DNA from 2 places in the Pseudomonas sp. GW821-FHT09E04 genome. Region 2 is predicted to be linked to the other one. Evidence: predicted binding sites of a transcription regulator. Region 2 holds the regulator's gene; the other holds the start of a gene.
The links. The regulator FliA, encoded in region 2, starts transcription of late flagellar genes. The targets are predictions, from matches to a motif close to CTAAAGTTTNNNNNNNNNNNGCCGNTAA.

Region 1: the regulator FliA is predicted to act here: its motif matches at 5,660-5,687, upstream of AC07N4_RS22275 (flagellar protein MotY).

Annotation. Positions count from the first base shown of each region.
Region 1 is NZ_JBWKOR010000006.1:130,412-137,826, forward strand. Features, by position in the region: gene AC07N4_RS22240 (molybdopterin oxidoreductase family protein) at 1-1,466, shown strand, start outside; gene grxD (Grx4 family monothiol glutaredoxin) at 1,564-1,905, shown strand; gene bfr (bacterioferritin) at 2,012-2,488, opposite strand; gene AC07N4_RS22255 (bacterioferritin-associated ferredoxin) at 2,689-2,907, opposite strand; gene AC07N4_RS22260 (peroxiredoxin) at 3,199-3,801, shown strand; gene rnt (ribonuclease T) at 3,876-4,550, opposite strand; gene pyrC (dihydroorotase) at 4,547-5,593, opposite strand; gene AC07N4_RS22275 (flagellar protein MotY) at 5,753-6,661, shown strand; gene AC07N4_RS22280 (argininosuccinate synthase) at 6,791-7,415, shown strand, end outside.
Region 2 is NZ_JBWKOR010000002.1:104,828-112,242, forward strand. Features, by position in the region: gene AC07N4_RS06760 (chemotaxis protein CheA) at 1-2,001, opposite strand, end outside; gene AC07N4_RS06765 (protein phosphatase CheZ) at 2,055-2,843, opposite strand; gene AC07N4_RS06770 (chemotaxis response regulator CheY) at 2,861-3,232, opposite strand; gene fliA (RNA polymerase sigma factor FliA) at 3,400-4,140, opposite strand; gene fleN (flagellar synthesis regulator FleN) at 4,137-4,967, opposite strand; gene flhF (flagellar biosynthesis GTPase FlhF) at 5,081-6,421, opposite strand; gene flhA (flagellar biosynthesis protein FlhA) at 6,433-7,415, opposite strand, start outside.

The DNA of each region.
Region 1 (7,415 bases), on a different contig from region 2:
CAGCGGCGATGGCCGACCAGCACCTGTTCGTGCGTCCCGGTGGCGATGCGGCGTTGCTGTTTGGTGTGCTCAACACCCTGTTCAGCGAGGGCCTGACAACGGAAAGCCATTTGCCGGTGGACGGTCTGGACGAGGTTCGCGCAGCGGTGGCGGCGTTCACGGCCGAGGCCATGAGCCCGCTGTGCGCCGTTCCTGCCGAACAGATCCGCCAATTGGCCCGGGACTTCGCCGCGGCGCCAAGCGCCGTCTGCTACGGTCGGATGGGGGTTTCCACCCAGGCTTTCGGCACGCTGTGCCATTGGGTCGTGCAACTGATCAATCTGGTGACCGGCAACCTCGACCGCGTGGGCGGTGCACTGTGCACCGAGCCGGCGGTGGATCTGGTGGCGTCCACTTCGGGCGGGCACTTCAACAAATGGCAGAGCCGTGTCTCGGGCCGTCCCGAGTACGGCGGCGAGCTGCCTGTCTCGGCGCTGGCCGAAGAAATGCTCACCGAAGGCGAGGGCCAGATTCGTGCGCTGATCACCGTGGCCGGCAATCCGGTGCTGTCGACGCCCAACGGCCGGCAACTGGAGCAGGCGCTGGACGGGTTGGAGTTCATGGTCAGTGTCGACCTCTATATCAACGAAACCACCCGTTATGCCGACCTGATCCTGCCGTCCACCTCAGCGCTGGAAAACGATCACTACGACACCACGTTCAACCTGTTCGCGGTGCGCAACGTCACCCGTTTCAACCGGGCGATCCTTGCCAAACCCGAGGGCGCGCTGCATGACTGGGAGATCTTCGTCGGCCTGGCCAAGGCCTTTGCGGCGAAGACCGACAAGGAACTGAAGCCGACGATGCCGCCGGCGAAGATGATCGACATGGGTCTGCGCATGGGCCTGTATGGCGATGCATCCGAACACAAGTTGTCGCTGGCGACGCTGTTCGATCATCCGCACGGCGTGGATCTGGGGGCGCTGAAACCCAACCTGACACCGCGATTGAAGACCACCAATCAACGAGTCCAGGCGGCACCGCCGGAAATTCTTGCCGACCTTGCGCGCTTTTCCGCATTGCAGGCGCCGGCTGCCGATGAGCTGTTGATGATCGGCCGTCGCCATGTGCGCAGCAACAACTCGTGGATGCACAACTATCATCGACTGGTGAAGGGCAAGCCGCGTCATCAGTTGCTGATGAACCCGGAGGATCTCGCCAGTCGCGGGCTCAGCGATGGCCAGCTTGTGCGCGTAAGCTCGCGGGTCGGACAGATCGAGGTTGAAGTGCTGGGCAGTGCGGACATGATGCCGGGCGTGGTCAGCCTGCCACACGGTTGGGGCCATGCGCGCCCGGGCGTGCAGATGGCGATTGCCAGCGGCCAGCCGGGCTCCAGCGCCAACGACCTGACCGATGAGTGCCAGCTCGACGAGCTCTCGGGCAACGCGGCGCTCAATGGCGTGCCGGTGACGGTGGCGGCGGCTTGAGCATGTCTGTCGGGGAGACCGAGCAGGGCGCTCGGGATTCCGTTACAATGCGCCACCGTGCCGACCCATGAGTCGGAAAGTTCAGCCGAGGTGCTCCATGGATATCATCGAAACGATTAAAGAGCAGATTGCCAACAACACCATTCTGCTTTACATGAAAGGCTCGCCGAATGCCCCGCAGTGTGGCTTCTCCGCGAAAGCTGCGCAGGCTGTGATGGGCTGTGGCGAGAAGTTCGCCTACGTCGACATCCTGCAGAACCCGGAAATCCGTGCCAACCTGCCGAAGTACGCCAACTGGCCGACTTTCCCGCAGTTGTGGGTAGGCGGTGAACTGGTCGGCGGCAGCGACATCATGGCTGAAATGTTCGCCAACGGTGAGCTGCAGACTCTGGTCAAGGAAGCATCCGCCAAGGCTGCTGCGGCCAAGTCCGAAGCCTGATTGGTTTCTGCCCGGATTTCGGTGAGTCTGAAGTCCGGGCAATAAAAAGCCCCGCCTCTCGAAAGAGGGCGGGGCTTTTTAGTGTCTCGAGTTTAGCGCTCGCTAATTACTCGTCTTCGCCCATCTGCGATTGCAGATAGTTCTCAAGACCGACTTTATCGATCAGGCCCAGTTGGGTTTCCAGCCAGTCGATGTGTTCTTCTTCGGATTCGAGAATGTCTTCAAGCAGTTCGCGGCTGCCGAAGTCACCAACCGATTCGCAATGAGCGATGGCGGTCTTCAGATCGGCATGGCCGGTGCGCTCGATACGCAGGTCGCACTCCAGCATTTCCTTGGTGTGCTCGCCGATGTGCAGCTTGCCCAGGTCCTGCACGTTCGGCAGGCCTTCGAGGAACAGGATGCGCTTGATCAGCTTGTCCGCGTGCTTCATCTCGTCGATGGATTCTTTGTACTCGTGCTTGCCGAGCTTGTTCAGGCCCCAATCTTCATACATGCGCGCATGCAGGAAGTACTGATTGATCGCGACCAGCTCATTGGCAAGGATCTTGTTGAGATGCTGGATGACTGTTACGTCGCCTTTCATGATGGGAGTCCTGCCCTAAGTAGCGGTATATAAGGCGGAGTTTGAGCTTGGTACTTATAAGTGTCAAACCTAAGTTATTGAATAATATATGAAAATTAATCGGAATAAGAATGTTTGTGTTCCGCGTCTAGTCGCTAAGCAATTGATTTTCAGGCATAAAAAAAACCGGACATAAGCCCGGTTCTTTGAAATGGGTGCAATTACGCGGCAGTAAATTCTACAGGGTAGGGGATCGCGGCCTGGGCGGTTTGCAGCTTGGTCAGGGTTTCGCGTACCACTTCCTTCGCGAGGCAGGCACATTTGCCGCATTGGCTGGCTACGCCGGTGGCCTGACGGACTTCTTTATAGCTGCAGCAACCTTCATAGATCGCTTCGCGGATCTGTCCGTCGGTGACGCCAGTGCAGAGGCAAACATACATAAGTGAGAACCGTCGCTGGTTGTGGCTCAATTGCGATGGATCTTAATGTTAACGAGAATGATTGTCAAAGTGCTTTCCCAACGGTTTTCATCGCCAACGGCTGTGACTGACGAACGGTGGTGCATGGCTGAATGCCAGCCGGGATTTCGCGAAAAACCGTTAAGGACAGTCGAAAAACGCAGTGTATGATGGTCGGCCCTTGCGAAGGGGGTTCGTGTCACAGGGCTGTCGCCTGAGGGTGGCAGGCTGGCGCGAACCCTGAACTTCAAGTTTCTACACCAGGAGATATCAATGAGCGTACTCGTAGGCAAACAAGCCCCTGACTTCACCGTCCCGGCCGTACTCGGCAATGGCGAGATCGTTGACAGCTTCACCCTGTCCTCGGCCATCAAAGGCAAATACGGCCTGGTGTTCTTCTACCCGCTGGACTTCACCTTCGTCTGCCCGTCCGAGCTGATCGCTCTGGACAACCGCATGGCCGACTTCAAGGCGCGCAACGTAGAAGTGATCGCTGTGTCGATCGACTCGCACTTCACCCACAACGCCTGGCGCAACACCCCGGTCAACAATGGCGGCATCGGCCAGGTGAAATACACCATGGCTGCCGACATGAAGCACGACATCGCCAAGGCCTACGACGTTGAATCCGAAGGCGGCGTGGCTTTCCGTGGCGCGTTCCTGATCGACGACAAAGGCGTTGTCCGCTCGCAGATCATCAACGACCTGCCGCTGGGCCGTAACATGGAAGAGCTGATCCGTCTGGTCGACGCTCTGCAATTCCACGAAGAGCACGGCGAAGTCTGCCCTGCCAACTGGAAAAAAGGCGACAAAGGCATGAACGCTTCGCCAGAAGGCGTTGCGGCTTACCTGACCGAGAACGCTGCTGCCCTGTAAGGCGCAACGTCGAGGTACAAAAAAACCGGCTCTTGAGCCGGTTTTTTCATGCGCGGGATTTAATCCGACGACCCTCAGTCGTCGAAGTCTTCCCAGCCGCCCATCTGTTTCCAGCGGTTGACGATGCCGCAGAACAGCTCGGCCGTCTTTTCGGTGTCGTAACGCGCGGAGTGCGCTTCACGGCCATCGAAATCGATGTCGGCTGCCTGACAGGCCTTGGCCAGCACGGTCTGACCGTACGCCAGACCCGCGAGGGTTGCGGTGTCGAAGCTGGAGAACGGATGAAACGGGTTGCGCTTCATGTCCAGCCGCGCAACGGCGGCATTGAGGAAGCCGAGGTCGAAGCTGCTGTTGTGGCCGACCAGGATCGCCCGCTTGCAACCGTTGGCCTTCAAGGCCTTGCGCACGCCACGGAAGATATCGGTCAGGGCCGTCTCTTCGCTGACCGCCATGCGCAACGGGTGATCGAGCTTGATCCCGGTGAACTCCAGCGCGGCCGCTTCGATGTTGGCGCCTTCGAATGGCTCGACACGGAAGAAGTAGGTGTGGTCCGGGTAAACGAAACCCTTTTCATCCATGGCGATGGTGGTCGCGGCAATCTCCAGCAATGCGTCGGTGGCCGAGTTGAAACCACCGGTCTCTACGTCGACGACAACCGGCAGGTAGCCGCGAAAGCGTGCTGCCATTGGATGGCGTGAACCGCCGCCACCTTGACCGTCCAGTTCGTCGTCGAAATGGTCTTCACTCACGCGTGTTCCTCCAGCAGGCGCCAGCGCAGTTTTTCACCGGCGCGCAGCGGGATAACGGTCAGCTCGCCGAAGGGCAGGCTGGTCGGGGCGGTCCATTCTTCACGGACCAGGGTAATGCGATCGGTGTTCGCCGGCAGGCCGTAGAAACGCGGGCCGTTGAGACTGGCGAAGGCTTCGAGCTTGTCCAGCGCATTGCGCTGTTCAAAGGCTTCGGCATACAACTCGATGGCGGCGTACGCGGTGTAGCAGCCGGCGCAGCCGCAGGCGGCTTCCTTGGCGTGCTGGGCGTGCGGCGCCGAGTCGGTGCCGAGGAAGAACTTCGCGCTGCCGCTGGTGGCGGCGTCGAGCAGGGCTTCCTGGTGGGTATTGCGCTTGAGGATCGGCAGGCAATAGAAGTGCGGCCGGATTCCGCCTACCAGCATGTGGTTGCGGTTGTAGAGCAGGTGATGCGCGGTGATCGTCGCGCCAACGTTGGCCGAAGCCTCGTTGACGAACTGCACGGCGTCGCCGGTGGTGATGTGTTCGAACACGACCTTGAGCGTCGGGAAACGCTCGACCACACGACGCATGTGCTCGTCGATGAAGATTTTCTCGCGGTCGAACACGTCGACGTCGCCACGGGTGACTTCACCGTGGATCAACAGCGGCATGCCGACTTCGGCCATGGCTTCCAGCGCCGGGAAGATCTTGTCGATGCTGGTGACCCCGGAATCGGAGTTGGTGGTGGCGCCGGCCGGGTACAACTTGGCCGCGTGGACAAAACCGCTGGCCTTGGCTTCACGAATTTCTTCGGGCTGGGTACGGTCGGTGAGGTACAGCACCATCAACGGCTCGAAACGACTGCCGGCCGGGCGGGCAGCGAGAATCCGCTGGCGATAGCCGTCGGCTTCAGCGGCGTTGCGCACCGGAGGTACCAGGTTAGGCATGATGATCGCGCGACCAAAGGTGCGCGCAACATCTGCAACGGTATTGGTCAACACGGCACCATCGCGAAGATGAATGTGCCAGTCGTCGGGACGCAGCAGGGTCAGGCGGTCGGACATGAGGGGATTCCAGGCGGGTCAAACTGAGGCGAATGCTACCGGAAAAGACTCTTGCAGGCACTCGCTATCAAGTTTTGCGACGAGCGTCCGATATCCCATAGGTATGCCGTAAACATGTATGTATCGGTCTTTTTGTTGTAGAAGCCAATGGAGCCTCCCGTGCGCCAGCGTTATTTAGCCTTGCTCAGTGTGTTTGCCAGCCTTCCGGCGATGGCGCTGACCTACCAGACCCGTCTGGAGAACATTGAGTGGACGGTCGAGGGCGACAAGTTCGAATGCCGCCTGACGCAGCCGATCACCGATTTCGGCTCAGGCCAGTTCGTGCGCAAGGCCGGCGAGCAGGCGACATTCCGTCTGAACGCCTACAACGCCATGCTCGGCGGCGGTTCGGCGACCTTGATGGCGGCAGCGGCGCCCTGGCAGCCGGGCCGTGGCGATATCAATCTGGGCACGGTCAGGATCGGCAGTGGCAATATCCTGTTCAACAGTTCTCAGGCGCAGGCCGGGCAACTGATCAGCGGCCTGATGGACGGGCGCAGCCCCGTGGTGCGCCATGCATCGGGCGATGGCCGTGTGTCGGAAGTGCGTCTGTTGCCGGTCAAGTTCAGCAAGGCGTTCAACGACTATCAGGCCTGCGTGGCGAAACTGCTCCCGCAGAATTTCGAGCAGGTCAAGCAATCACAGATCGGTTTCCCCGGCGAAGGCATCGAACTGGACGCCGCCGCCAAGGCCAAGCTGCAAGTCATGCTCGAATATATGAAGGCCGATCCGACGGTCAACCACATCGAGCTCGACGGCCACTCCGACAACAGCGGCAATCGCCTGACCAACCGCGAGCTGTCGCGCCGGCGCGCCCTGGCGGTGGTCGACTTCTTCAAGGCCAACGGCATCCAGGAATCGCAGATCACCGTGCGCTTCCATGGTGAGCGTTACCCGTTGGTGCCAAACACCAATGCCGCCAACCGGGCCAAGAACCGTCGGGTCAACGTGCACCTTGCGCGGGTGGCACCGACTACCGCTCCTGCACCTCAGGCCAGCACACCGGCCAACGCTGCGGCGACGTCCTGACCCGCCGGTCATCGTCGCCCTCTCGACAGATTCTGTCGCTTTGTCGTCTTAAGCTGTCGCGCCTCTGTAAATTATCGCGTTTGAGCGGTAGACTCCTCGGCTTTCCGTAGAACCCCGTGGAGTGATGGCATGGCGGACGTAAACAAGGTCGTTCTGGCGTATTCCGGCGGCCTGGACACTTCGGTGATCCTCAAGTGGCTGCAGGATACTTATAACTGTGAAGTCGTGACCTTCACCGCTGACCTGGGTCAGGGCGAAGAGGTCGAACCGGCTCGCGCCAAGGCCCAGGCCATGGGCGTCAAAGAAATCTACATCGACGACCTGCGCGAAGAATTCGTGCGTGACTTCGTGTTCCCGATGTTCCGTGCCAACACCGTTTACGAAGGCGAGTACCTGCTGGGTACTTCCATCGCGCGTCCGCTGATTGCCAAGCGTCTGATCGAAATCGCCAACGAAACCGGCGCCGACGCCATTTCCCACGGCGCAACCGGCAAGGGCAACGACCAGGTCCGTTTCGAACTGGGTGCCTACGCGCTCAAGCCAGGCGTAAAAGTGATTGCCCCTTGGCGCGAGTGGGACCTGCTGTCCCGCGAGAAACTGATGGACTACGCCGAGAAGCACGCGATCCCGATCGAGCGCCACGGCAAGAAGAAATCCCCGTACTCGATGGATGCCAACCTGCTGCACATCTCCTATGAAGGCGGCGTGCTGGAAGACACCTGGACCGAGCACGAAGAAGACATGTGGCGCTGGA
Region 2 (7,415 bases):
TGGCAGCGCCTTGTCCCGCACGATCACCACTTCCTGGCCGTCCACCACGTTGGTGGTCGACAGGTCGAGGTGGAAGATTTCGTTGACGTTCACCAGCGGGAACGCGAACGCCTGGTTGCCGAGCATCACCATCAGGGTCGGCATGATCGCGAGCGTCAGCGGCACCTTGATGACGATTTTCGAGCCGGCGCCATTGGTCGAGTAGATGTTGATCGAACCGTTGAGCTGGGAAATCTTGGTCTTCACCACGTCCATGCCCACACCGCGGCCGGACACGTCGGAGATCTCGGTCTTGGTCGAGAAACCCGGGGCGAAGATCAGGTTGTAGCACTCGGTGTCGCTCAGGCGATCGGCGGCATCCTTGTCCATCACACCGCGTTTCACGGCGATGGCGCGCAGGACGTTCGGGTCCATGCCTTTGCCGTCATCGGAAATCGACAGCAGGATATGGTCGCCTTCCTGCTCGGCCGCCAGGATCACCTTGCCGCCACGGGCCTTGCCCGAGGCTTCGCGCTCTTCCGGCGACTCGATACCGTGGTCGACCGCGTTGCGCACCAAGTGGACCAGCGGGTCGGCCAGAGCCTCGACGAGGTTCTTGTCGAGGTCGGTCTCTTCGCCCACCAGTTCCAGGTTGATCTCTTTCTTGAGCTGACGCGCCAGATCGCGAACCAGACGCGGGAAACGGCCGAAGACTTTCTTGATCGGCTGCATCCGGGTCTTCATTACCGCAGTCTGCAAGTCGGCGGTAACCACGTCGAGGTTCGACACGGCCTTCTGCATCGATTCGTCGCCGCTGTTCAGGCCCAGGCGCACCAGACGGTTACGCACCAGTACCAGCTCGCCGACCATGTTCATGATTTCGTCGAGACGTGCGGTGTCCACACGCACGGTGGTTTCGGCTTCGCTCGCCGGCTTTTCCGGTGGCGGAGTCGCCGGCGCACGGGCCGGAGCCGGTGCAGCAGCGGCGGCTGGCTTGGCCGGTTCGGCTTTAGGCTCAGGCGCTTTTGCAGCAGGTTTTGCCGCAGCGGCCGGGGCCTTGGCGGCAGGCGCTGCAACAGCAGAAGCATTGCCGGCCGTCACGACGGCACCGGTGGCGACGTCAGTGAACTTGCCTTTGCCATGCAGATCGTCGAGCAGCGATTCGAACTCGTGGTCGCTGATCAGATCGCTACCGGCCGCAGCCGCTGCCGGAGCAGCAGATGCAGGCACCGACGCAATCGCCGATTCCAGCGCATCGACGGCAAAGTTGCCCTTGCCGTGCAGCTGATCGAGCAAGGCTTCGAATTCGTCGTCGGTGATGTCGGAGCTGTCGCCCGCCGCCGGAGCAGCCGGTGCAGCGGCTGTTGGTGCCACGGCGTCGGCCGCGAACTGGCCCTTGCCGTGCAACTGGTCAAGCAGCGACTCGAATTCGGCGTCGGTGATTTCATCGCTGGCTGCTTCATCGGAAGCAGGCGCAGCGGCAGCCGCCGGGGCTTCAGCTTCGGCCTTGACGGCGTTCAGCGAGTCCAGCAACTGTTCAAATTCGTTATCGGTGATATCGCCCGAATCGCCTTCGACGACCAGTTCTTCGATCATCTCGGCAACAGGCGAAGCCGGGGCTTCATCCGCCGATTGCGGTTCAGCCAGACGCGCCAGGGCGGCCAGCAGTTCCGGCGTTGCGGCAGTAATCGGACTGCGATCGCGGACTTCGCTGAACATGCTGTTCACCGCGTCCAGCGCTTCGAGCACCACGTCCATCAGTTCTGCATCTACGCGACGCTCACCCTTGCGCAGGATGTCGAACACGTTTTCGGCGATGTGACAGCACTCCACCAGCTCATTGAGCTGAAGGAAGCCGGCGCCCCCTTTTACAGTGTGGAAACCGCGAAAAATTGCGTTGAGCAGATCTGCGTCATCCGGACGGCTTTCCAGCTCGACCAGTTGTTCGGACAGTTGCTCAAGAATCTCGCCGGCCTCAACCAGGAAATCCTGAAGGATCTCTTCATCGGCGCCGAAGCTCATTAGGGGGTGCTCCTACAGGTCTAAAAACCCAAAAAACCTATAATTCCAAAACTCTAGAATCCAAGGCTGGATAACAAATCGTCCACATCGTCCTGACCGGACACAACGTCTTCTCGTTTATCGGCATGAATCTGCGGACCTTCACCCTGCGAGAGATGTTTTTGTGGATCTTTTTCAGCGAGCATCGCCGCACGGTCATGTTCGATGCCCGCAAAGCGGTCCACCTGACTGGCCATGAGCACGAGTTTGAGCAGATTGCTTTCGACTTCGGTGACCAATTGGGTCACGCGCTTGATCACCTGACCTGTGAGGTCCTGGTAATCCTGGGCCAGCAGAATGTCGTTGAGGTTGCTCGACACCGCGCGGTTGTCCGCGCTGCTGCGTGCCAGAAAACCGTCGACCCGACGCGCCAGCTCGCGGAACTCTTCAGCCCCGACTTCACGGCGCATGAAACGTCCCCAGTCGGCACTCAACGCCTGGGCTTCGTCAGCCAGGCCATTGACCACCGGCGTGGCGCTTTCCACCAGGTCCATGGTGCGGTTGGCCGCCGCTTCGGTCAGCTTGACCACATAGCCCAGACGCTCGGTCGCATCAGTGATCTGCGACACTTCCTCGGCCTGCGGCATATGCGGGTCGATCTGGAAGTTGACGATTGCACTGTGCAGTTCGCGCGTGAGCTTGCCCACTTCCTGGTACAGGCCACGGTCACGGGTCTGATTGAGCTCATGGATCAGTTGCACAGCGTCGCCGAACCTGCCTTTTTCAAGGCTTTCGACCAGTTCGACCGCGTGTTTTTTCAGAGTCGACTCGAAGTCGCCCTGTGAAGATTCGTTATGCTCCATAGCTCCCCCGCGCGTCATCAGCCGATGCGTTCGAAAATCTTCTCGATTTTTTCTTTCAGCGCCTGAGCCGTGAAAGGTTTGACCACGTAGCCGTTAACGCCGGCCTGGGCCGCTTCGATGATCTGCTCGCGCTTGGCTTCAGCGGTCACCATCAGCACTGGCAGGTGCTTGAGTTTTTCATCGGCGCGCACGTGACGCAGCAGGTCGATACCGGTCATGCCAGGCATGTTCCAGTCGGTCACCAGAAAGTCGATGCTGCCGCTGTTGAGCACCGGAATGGCAGTGGTGCCATCGTCGGCTTCAACGGTGTTGGTGAACCCAAGGTCACGCAACAGGTTCTTGATGATCCGCCGCATCGTTGAGAAGTCATCAACGATGAGGATTTTCATGTCTTTGTTCAATTCGACCTCCAAGCAGTCTTAAACGCGCCCAGCACCTGGACGCGCCATTTCAATCAATCCGGCAAAGCACTCGATGACTGTCTGGAGCACAACAGAGCAAGACCGGTGCCGTTCACCACCGCACCAGCCTCGTTCGCAGCGTCCCCACACTGCCTTCAGCGCGCTCGCCACTCCCCCAAACGCCCCCGCAAGCGGGCCGCGCACTGGCTGTGTAACTGGCTGACCCGCGATTCACTGACGCCAAGGACTTCACCGATTTCCTTGAGGTTCAGCTCTTCGTCGTAGTACAGCGCCAACACCAGTCGCTCACGCTCCGGCAAATTGGCAATCGCGTCCGCCAACGCAGCCTGGAAGCGCTCATCTTCCAGATCGCGCGACGGCTCAAGATGAGCACTTGCGCCATCCTCGTGCAGCCCTTCGTGTTCGCCGTCCTGCAACAGGTCGTCGAAACTGAACAGTCGGCTGCCCAGGGTGTCGTTCAAAATCCCGTAGTAATCGTCGAGACTCAATTGGAGTTCGGCCGCAACCTCGTGATCTTTAGCGTCACGGCCGGTTTTAGCTTCAATCGAGCGAATCGCGTCGCTGACCATACGGGTGTTGCGGTGAACCGAGCGCGGTGCCCAGTCCCCCTTGCGTACTTCATCGAGCATGGCGCCGCGGATCCGGATGCCCGCGTACGTTTCGAAACTGGCGCCTTTGCTGGCGTCGTATTTGGTCGAGACTTCGAGCAGGCCGATCATTCCGGCCTGGATCAGGTCTTCGACCTGCACACTGGCCGGCAATCGCGCCAGCAAGTGGTAAGCAATGCGTTTGACCAGTGGCGCGTAACGCTCGATCAGCTCGTACTGCGCGTCACGTGCCGACTTCTTGTAGAAATTCATACCGCTGGCGGTCATAGCACAGGTCCTGCCGTTTGCTGCACGAGGCGCTCGACGAAAAATTCGAGGTGGCCGCGCGGATTGGCGGGCAGCGGCCAGGTGTCGACCTTTTGCGCGATCGCCTTGAACGCCAGTGCGCACTTGGAACGCGGGAAGGCTTCATAGACCGCACGCTGCTTCTGCACCGCCTTGCGCACGCTTTCGTCGTAAGGCACCGCACCGACGTATTGTAGGGCGACGTCGAGGAAGCGATCCGTGACCTTGGTCAACTTGGCGAACAGATTGCGACCTTCCTGCGGGCTCTGGGCCATGTTGGCCAGGACGCGGAAGCGGTTCATGCCGTAATCGCGGTTGAGCAGTTTGATCAGCGCGTAGGCGTCGGTGATCGAGGTCGGCTCGTCGCAGACCACCAGCAACACTTCTTGCGCCGCGCGAACGAAACTGACTACCGAGTCACCAATACCCGCAGCGGTGTCGATCACCAGTACGTCGAGATTGTCGCCGATGTCGCTGAACGCCTGAATCAGACCGGCATGCTGGGCCGGGCTCAGGTGAACCATGCTCTGCGTGCCGGAAGCGGCCGGCACGATGCGGATCCCGCCGGGGCCTTGCAACAGCACGTCGCGCAGCTCGCAGCGGCCCTCGATCACATCGGCCAGGGTACGTTTGGGCGTGAGGCCCAGCAGAACGTCGACGTTCGCCAGACCCAGGTCGGCGTCCAGCAGCATGACCCGACGGCCAAGCTCTGCCAGCGCCAGGGACAAGTTCACTGACACGTTAGTCTTGCCGACGCCACCTTTGCCGCCGGTCACCGCGATCACCTGTACGGGATGCATGCTGCCCATGTTATTTCTTTACCTTGTCTTGCATAGACGGAGGCCACATTACTGGCTGCGCGTTCACAACCGGAACAATGCATGGCAGACCATCGATGTAGGTACAAAAACTGTTCATTACCTCAGCCAACCTGCTTGGTGGGACTGTGGTAGATATCAGCGAACATGTCAGCCATGGCTTCTTCGCTGGGTTCTTCCTGCATTTGCACACTGACGGCGCGGCTGACCAATTGATGACGGCGCGGCAGATGCAGATCATCCGGAATCCGTGGGCCGTCGGTCAGGTAGGCGACCGGCAGTTCATGACTGATCGCCAGGCTCAGCACTTCGCCAAGGCTGGCCGTCTCATCCAGTTTAGTCAGGATGCACCCGGCGAGCCCGCAACGCTTGTAACTGTGATAAGCGGCGGTTAGAACCTGTTTCTGGCTGGTGGTTGCCAGTACCAGATAATTTTTCGACCGAATGCCACGACCGGCCAGGCTTTCCAGCTGCATGCGCAGTGCCGGATCGCTGGCCTGCAGGCCGGCGGTATCGATCAGCACCACGCGTTTGCGCAGCAGTGGATCCAGCGCCTGCACCAGGGACTGGCCCGGGTCGACGTGGGTCACCGACACATTGAGGATCCGGCCCAGGGTTTTCAACTGTTCCTGAGCACCGATGCGGAAGCTGTCCATGCTCACCAGCGCAATGTTCTGCGCGCCGTACTTGAGCACGTAACGGGCGGCCAGTTTGGCCAGGGTGGTGGTCTTGCCCATGCCGGCAGGACCGACCATGGCAATGATCCCGCCCTCTTCCAGCGGCTCGACTTCCGGGGTGGCGATCATCCGCGCCAGGTGCGCCAGCAACATGCGCCAGGCCTGACGAGGTTCTTCGATATCGCTGGTCAGCGCCAGCAGGTCGCGGGACAACGGGCCGGACAAGCCGATGCGTTGCAGACGACGATAAAGGTTCGCCTGAGCCGGACGGCTGCCTTGCAGCTGATTCCAGGCCAGAGTGCCGAGCTGCACTTCCATCAGCTCGCGCAGGCTGTTGAGTTCGAAACGCATCGAATCCAGCGCACGCGGATCAACGCCAGCGGCAGCCGGCGCAGGTGCCGGAGCTGGACGCGCCGGAGCAGCGTAAGTCGGTTCTGTCAGAGGCTCGGCAGCCGTCAGCGGCAGGCCGGCGGTCAATGGCAGACCGGAGAACAACTGGCGATTGGTGTTGCCGTCGGCTTCACCACGCATGCTCAGTTCGGCCTGGGCGGTGACGATGCGCGACTGGGTCTTGCGCAGCTCATCTTCGAGTTCCATGTTCGGAACCCGTGGCGCCAGCGCCGACAATTTGTAATCCAGCGCCGCCGTCAGCTCGACGCCGCCGGCAATGCGGCGGTTGCCAATGATGGCGGCATCAGCGCCCAGCTCATCACGAACCAGCTTCATGGCCTGACGCATATCGGCGGCGAAAAAACGCTTAACTTGCATAAACCACTACCTCAGCCGTTGGGCCCTACTGTCGCAACGATGGTCACTTGCTTGTTGTCCGGAATTTCCTGGTAGGCCAGCACATGCAGTCCAGGGACTGCCAGGCGGCCAAAGCGCGAGAGCATCGCGCGAACCGGGCCTGCTACCAACAGGATCACCGGCTGACCTTGCATTTCCTGACGCTGCGCCGCTTCGATGAGCGAACGCTGCAGCTTCTCGGCCATGCTTGGCTCCAGCAGAACGCCCTCTTCCGAGCCTTGTCCTGCCTTCTGCAGACTATTGAGCAATATTTGTTCCAACCTTGGCTCCAGCGTGATAACTGGCAGCTCCGACTCAGTCCCTACAATGCTTTGGACGATGGCGCGAGAAACGCCGACCCGCACAGCGGCCACCAAAGCGGCGGTATCTTGACTCTTGGCGGCATTGTTGGCGATGGCTTCGGCAATGCTGCGGATGTCGCGCACCGGCACGTGTTCGGCCAGCAGTGCTTGCAGCACCTTGAGCAGTTGCGACAGCGACACCACACCCGGCACCAGCTCTTCCGCCAGTTTTGGCGAGCTCTTGGCCAGCAATTGCATGAGTTGCTGCACTTCTTCGTGGCCGATCAGCTCACTGGAGTGCTTGTACAGAATCTGGTTCAAGTGCGTGGCGACCACGGTACTGGCATCCACTACGGTGTAACCGAGCGATTGTGCCTGGGCGCGCTGGCTGACTTCGATCCACACCGCCTCCAGCCCGAAAGCCGGATCTTTGGCGGTAATGCCGTTGAGCGTGCCGTAGACCTGCCCCGGGTTGATCGCCAGTTCGCGATCCGGGTAGATCTCGGCTTCGGCCAGGATCACGCCCATCAGGGTCAGGCGATAGGCACTCGGCGCCAGGTCGAGGTTGTCGCGGATGTGCACGGTCGGCATCAGGAAGCCCAGATCCTGCGAGAGCTTCTTGCGCACGCCCTTGATCCGCGCCAGCAATTGCCCGCCCTGGTTGCGGTCCACCA